Regions from separate parts of the Lottiidibacillus patelloidae genome, predicted to be linked through region 1. Evidence: riboswitches for the same ligand, from Rfam matches in the RefSeq annotation. Region 1 holds a riboswitch; each other region holds the start of a gene.

What was found. A riboswitch is a leader RNA that binds a small molecule or an ion and turns the genes downstream of it on or off. The one in region 1 is predicted to bind S-adenosylmethionine.
Region 2: linked by a shared signal. The riboswitch ahead of metK (methionine adenosyltransferase) and the one ahead of msrA (peptide-methionine (S)-S-oxide reductase MsrA) in region 1 are both predicted to bind S-adenosylmethionine.
Region 3: linked by a shared signal. The riboswitch ahead of CIB95_RS09405 (methionine ABC transporter ATP-binding protein) and the one ahead of msrA (peptide-methionine (S)-S-oxide reductase MsrA) in region 1 are both predicted to bind S-adenosylmethionine.

What each region holds. Positions count from the first base shown of each region.
Region 1 covers NZ_NPIA01000007.1:21,200-23,471, reverse strand. Annotated here, with positions in the region: gene CIB95_RS12440 (DUF2325 domain-containing protein) at 1-632, opposite strand, end outside; gene msrA (peptide-methionine (S)-S-oxide reductase MsrA) at 782-1,261, opposite strand; SAM riboswitch class I at 1,376-1,485, opposite strand; gene CIB95_RS12430 (RDD family protein) at 1,567-2,022, opposite strand; gene CIB95_RS12425 (AAA family ATPase) at 2,175-2,272, shown strand, end outside.
Region 2 covers NZ_NPIA01000008.1:78,137-80,408, reverse strand. Annotated here, with positions in the region: gene pckA (phosphoenolpyruvate carboxykinase (ATP)) at 1-288, opposite strand, end outside; SAM riboswitch class I at 621-736, shown strand; gene metK (methionine adenosyltransferase) at 907-2,106, shown strand.
Region 3 covers NZ_NPIA01000004.1:180,060-182,331, forward strand. Annotated here, with positions in the region: gene CIB95_RS09400 (methionine ABC transporter permease) at 1-636, opposite strand, end outside; partial or broken gene CIB95_RS09405 (methionine ABC transporter ATP-binding protein) at 663-1,391, opposite strand; SAM riboswitch class I at 1,534-1,645, opposite strand; gene CIB95_RS09410 (DUF418 domain-containing protein) at 1,914-2,272, shown strand, end outside.

The DNA of each region.
Region 1 (2,272 bases):
AGTTCCTTTTTTAAACTTTTCATATCCTTTTTTTGATCTTTTAACTTCGGTTGTTTCCGTAATGTGCTTTCAACATGTTCTTCTAGTGAGAAAAAATAAAGGTCAATTAAGGTTTTCGTGTAAGTTTGGAAGGCGTTTTTCTTGATGAATTTTATCCATTTTGCACGTTCTAGAGATTTTTCTGCGAGGTAGAGGATAGTGACAAAATCATATTGAAGTAAGGATGACTTAAATGTATCCAGCGAAGGTGTGGCGTGCATAGTGATCGATAAGTCTTTAAAGATCGAGTCATAATAATCTTCAAAAAACTGTTTAAATGCAGGTTTATGAAAATTTTTTTTGAATTTATCGAATATTACTCTTCTGCCACTTTTCTTTTCATTTGTATTTAGAGGTGTCTTAGCTTGGCGGAATAGTTGGCTAACTACGTGGATTTCAGCTTCGAAGATCATTGAATTTGACTGATGAATGAGACAAACATCCTTGATCGAGTAAGGAGTGTTTTTCCATTTTTTCTCTATTTCTTTGAAAACTTTTTTCGTATATCGTTTTTTGATAGGTTTATTATTTTGAATCATTTGACTGTATTCGTTAAAAATTGTTTCTTTTTCTTTTAGGTTTTCACCTTTCATCTCCATCTCTCCTTATAAGGTATGTTTTATTGTTTTATGCGGAAAAAGCATAAATCATGCCTTTAATCCTCTAGTATAGTAAAGCTAATACGTAAAGGAACTAAAGAAGATCACATTCAAATTATGAATGTGATCTTAAAAATTAAGTACTAAATTTGGCAAGAAGACAAGCCGTTTTTTTCAAAGTAATTTTGGTGATACTCTTCTGCACGGTAAAAGGTAGATACAGGCGTAATTTCTGTAACGATAGGTTTTGAAAAACGCTTTGATTGTTCAAGTGCAAGTTTTGATGCTTGCGCAACGAATTGCTGTTCTGCTGAATGGTAGAAGATAGCCGAACGATATTGCGTTCCAACGTCGTCACCTTGGCGGTTCAATGTTGTTGGATTATGGTTATCCCAAAAGACGTTTAATAAGTCAGAGTACGTTACTAGCGTTGGATCAAAGACAACTTGAACTACTTCTGCATGGCCTGTTACTCCTTTTTTTACCATTTCATACGTAGGATTGTCATAATTTCCACCTAAGTATCCTACTTCTGTTGATTGAACGCCATTAATTTGCTTTAAGAAAAATTCAACTTCCCAAAAACACCCTGCACCAAATGTTGCAATTTCAAATTTCCCCACTTTAGAAACCTCCTCATGATTGTCTTCGTTATTCAGGCTTCGAAAGGTTTGAAGTAGGAAACAAAAGACGCCTCTTCAATGAAGAGGCGTCTTGAACGAATTCAATGTTTCCTCTTCTTATTTTCCGGCAATTATGCCGCAGGAGTTAGCACGGTGTTCTTAAATAAAAAGAATCCGCTGCCGAGGCTTCGAAGGGCCAGTCCCTCCACCTCTCTGAATAAGAAGAAATATATGAAAATTTATTTTTATAATGTAACTCTTTAATACAATAAAACACCAAAGGGTTGTCTGTCAATAATTTTTTCTTAATTTACTTTTTGTTTTTTTATAACATACGTCTTTGCAATTAAATCGTGCAGTGATTGTTTCTTTTTAGTGAATGCTGCCATGATAAATCCTATTAAGAAAATAAATGCTGATAAATATTTTCCAAGGGTCCTAAAAAGTGCAGTTCGAGTTGTTAGCCGATTGCCAGTTATATCTGTTACTTGGAGGCTACATAATCGCTTTCCGAATGTTGCTTGAGCTTTAGATTTCTCAAGAAATGTAAAATATGAGACAAATCCTAATATTCCTATAAGAGTACCTAAAAATTCACTTAATTGGATAATACTATGATGGTTAAAGCCTGACAACGAGCCAATTAAACCTACTAAAAGTCCTACGATAAAAGCTATTGGTATAAAAATAGCGTAAATGATTATCGAGTCAATAATATAAGCGATAAGCCTAATCCAAAAACCTGCATACTCATTTTGCATAATTAATCCCCCTCAAAGATAATGTCAAACATTAATGTATATGGTTGAAACTGTACATTTTTGTCATTTTGGTAATACTAAATTTTATTAATCAATGGGATGCTTGTGATAAACTGTAAAAAAAGGATGTAAGTATAGGTGGTGTCAGAAGCTTGCAACAAGAAAAACTTACAATTAATGGAGTAAATGAAAAAATTTTATATTGGCAACATTCACCTGAAAGAAAGTCAATTGAAACCGAAGCATTGCA
Region 2 (2,272 bases), on a different contig from region 1:
ATTTAAAACTTTTGTGTATAAGTTATTAAACACTTCTTCAGAGATTGGTTGGTTAATTGGGCCCCAATCAATTTTATCTTTTACTGACTTCTCTTCAACAATAAATTTATCCTTAGGAGAACGACCAGTGTACTTGCCTGTTTCTACTCGTAGTGCACCAGTAGATGTTAATGTTCCTTCATTACGAAGCAAGGCTTTTTCAATTAACTGTGGAACGGAAAGATTAGAAAGAATATTAGAATTGCTTAAAAGATTGTTTAAAGCGTCTGCACTTTTAGTCGCACTCATTTTAGAACCATCCTTTTTTATAAGTATTTATTAATTAAATTTATTAGTATGTGACTTTCAATAAATAGTATAACATATTTATAAATATAGTCTATACTATTTAACCGATAATGTGACTTTTTAAGAAAAAAATGGATTTTTTAATGAAATAGCCTTTATTATAAACCATTTAATTATAGGAAGAAAGTCAATTTTTAGGGCATGCTAGTATTAGTCTCGGTTTTCATGTATAGCAATTGAAATGAATGCCGAAAATGTATATAGAAGAGTTTAAGCGAAGTTATTGACACTGTTTGACATAATGCGATATGATATGTCGCGAACGGATACTCTTCTTATCCCGAGCTGGCGGAGGGACAGGCCCAACGAAGCCCAGCAACCGACACCGCAGAATTACTGGTGAAAAGGTGCTAACCTGTTGCAAGACTATTGTCTTGATCGATAAGAGGTGAAAGGCTGAAAGAATTACCTTTTCCTCTATAATAGGGAAAGGATTTTTTTATGAGTTCACGAAAGGCTTTACATAATGGTTTAAGCTTTTTCTTATGTGTCACTCTTTTAAAATTGGGGATTGAGTTCCGTATCAAATAGAAGAAACTATTTAAAGGAGGAATTTTAATGGCTAACATTAGTCGTCGTCTATTTACATCAGAAAGTGTTACAGAAGGTCATCCAGATAAAATTTGTGACCAAATTTCAGATGGAATTTTAGATGCAATTTTAACACATGATCCAAATGCTCGCGTAGCGGCAGAAACTAGCGTAACAACAGGTTTAGTATTAGTAGCAGGTGAAATAACAACTACTACTTATGTAGATATCCCGAAAATTGTTCGTGAAACAGTAAGGGAAATTGGTTATACACGTGCGAAGTATGGCTTTGATGCTGATACTTGTGCAGTATTAACTTCTATCGATGAGCAATCTCCTGATATCGCACAAGGTGTAGACGTTGCCCTTGAAGACCGTGATGGTATGTCAGATGAAGCAATCGAGTCAATCGGAGCTGGAGATCAAGGATTAATGTTCGGTTTTGCTTGTAATGAAACACCGGAATTAATGCCACTTCCAATTTCATTAGCACATAAATTATCTCGTCGTTTATCAGAAGTACGTAAGGATGAAACAGTAAATTACTTACGTCCGGATGGTAAAACTCAAGTTACTGTAGAATATGATGAAAATGGCAAGCCCGTGCGTATTGATGCAATCGTTATCTCAACGCAGCATCATCCAGAAATTACGCTTGAGCAAATTAAGCAAGACTTACGTACACATGTCATTGATCCTGTTGTACCGCATGAATACATTGATGAAAAGACAAAGTTCTTTATTAACCCAACTGGTCGCTTTGTAATCGGTGGACCACAAGGAGATGCTGGTTTAACTGGTCGTAAAATTATCGTTGATACTTACGGAGGATATGCACGCCACGGTGGTGGAGCATTCTCTGGTAAAGATGCTACGAAAGTTGACCGTTCTGCTGCATATGCTGCACGTTACGTTGCGAAAAACATCGTAGCTGCTGGTTTAGCAGATAAGTGTGAAGTGCAACTTGCTTATGCAATTGGTGTAGCACATCCGGTATCAATCTCAATCGATACTTTCGGAACTGGAACAGTTTCTGAAGAAGTATTAGTTGAACTAGTACGCAGCAACTTCGACCTACGTCCAGCTGGAATTATTAAAATGTTAGACTTACGTCGTCCGATCTACAAGCAAACAGCTGCTTATGGACACTTCGGAAGAACTGACGTTGACCTTCCATGGGAGCGTACAGACAAAGTCGAAGACTTAAAAGCACAAGCAAATAAATAATTGAAAGAAGCAAGGGCTGAGGCTCTTGCTTTTTTAGTTTTATATGGCATAACAACTACGCCTCTGTCATCACCAAGGTACGATAATTGGACAGTTTTCTTTACTCTATACAGAAAAACTATATACAATAGCACTATTTTCCGATTACAATTAATTAGGATATATA
Region 3 (2,272 bases), on a different contig from region 1:
ACCGATAAACTGAATGATGAAAACGATGAATAATATTAATATAGTTGCGACGATCGTTACGTCATTATGACTTCGTTGAAAGCCTTCTAAATATGCTAAGTTACCAAGTCCTCCAGCACCGACAACTCCGGCCATTGCGGTATAACCTACTAGTGCAATTGCTGTAACTGTAATACCGGATACTAAAGCGGGCATTGCTTCGGGAAGTAAAACTTTAAAAATAATATCCTTAAATGATGCTCCCATTGCTAGTGAAGCTTCAATTACTCCTTTGTCAATTTCACGTAGAGCAAGTTCGACCATGCGAGCGTAAAATGGTGCGGCTCCGATAATTAAAGCAGGTAATGCAGCATTTGCCCCCAGCATTGTTCCTACTAAAATCTTTGTGAGTGGAATTAGCAATATAATTAAAATGATAAATGGTATTGATCGAAAAATATTAACGAATGAAGCAATGATTCGGTGAATCGAAGCATTCTCCAATAAATTTCCCTTCGATGTTAAGAAGAGCAATAACCCTAATATGACGCCGAAGATAAATGTTGCAAGAACAGAAACTGCTGTCATGTAAAGTGTTTCAATGGTTGCATCAATTACTTTTTCCCACTTTACATGTGGAATGATGTTGCTAATCATTTGCTAATAACCTCCAGTTCAGTTCCTTTAACAAAGCTTTTAGTAGCTTGATGACGTGGCTGATGGAAGATTTGTTGGACGTTACCTTGTTCTACGATGCTTCCATTTTCCATAACAGCTACCTTTTTACATATTTTGCGAATGACATCAAACTCATGTGTAATGAGGACAATTGTTAAGCCAAGTCGCTTATTAATATCAAGTAACAACTGCAAAATGGAGTCCGTTGTTTTCGGGTCTAATGCCGATGTTGCTTCGTCACATAATAGGATACTAGGGTTGTTTGCTAATGCTCTTGCAATGCCAACACGTTGCTTTTGACCTCCGCTTAGTTGAGCTGGATAAGCATCTTCTCTACCTTCAAGTCCGACTAGTTTAATCAGTTCGGCTACTTTTGCATCGCGTTCAGCCTTTGGTACATTGGCAACTTCGAGTGGTAAGGAAATGTTTTCAGCAGCAGTTCTTGACCAAAGTAGGTTGAAGTGCTGAAAAATCATTCCAATTTTTTGTCTTGCTTGTCGTAATTGTTTCCCTCGAAGAGTAGTAAAGTCTACATTGCCTACAGTGACAGTTCCACTTGTCGGTTTTTCTAATTGATTGATCATCCGCAACAAGGTGCTTTTCCCGGCGCCACTATAACCAATGATGCCAAATATTTCTCCTTTTTCGATCGTTAAGTTAATGTTTGAAACAGCTGTTACAGCTGGGCGTTTTTTTCTGCGAAATACTTTTTCAACAGCGTTTAATTTGATCAATTTTTTAATCCCTTCTTTCTTTTTTAGTAATTTTATAGGTTTAGTCAGGATTGTAAATATGATGGTGCGACTTAAGGCCCTAAGGAAACAATAAAAAACCCTTTCCGCAAACAAGCAGAAAGGGTTATATGTAGGGTCCTTTCTCTCATCTGCCAAAGCAAAAAGCTTTGTAGGAATTGGCACCATTTCAACAAAAATCGTTGACGGTTGCCGGGTTTCATCGGGCCCAGTCCCTCCACCTCTCATGATAAGAGTTCAATCTATTTAATTGTTATTTTAGTGAATTAATACTTTAGCTCAATAAAGTTAGTGAACTATGAAAGTAACTATAGCATGGTTGTAAAAAAAGCGTCAAGCATTTTTTTAAAAACTTTTTTCGAAGTAATTTCTAGCTCTTTTTTTCAAGCATGAGATAAATAATACAACTATTTTTACGAAGTGACAACTGTTTTTATGCAGGAATTATAATTTTTTTTGCGAATACAATTTAGATACAAATATATGACAGGATGTGTGATTTATTTGATAAAGCCAAGCATAGCAAAAGAGCGAATCGATGCGATAGATATCGTCAGGGGGTTTGCGTTATTCGGCATTTTTTTAGTGAATATGCCAGCTTTCTTTTTACCATTTTTATATATTGACCAACAAAAAGCAGCAGAAACATTCTGGGATAAGGCAGTCGTTATTTTTATCGACATTGTTGCTCAGGCAAATTTTTACACGCTTTTTTCCTTTTTATTCGGGTTCGGGACTATTTTCTTTTATGAAAGATTAAAAGAAAAAGAGCTTCGTCCATTACCGTTTTTGTTGAGAAGGTTTACTTTTTTACTAGTACTTGGACTAATTCATGCAATCTTAATTTGGCATGGAGATATTTT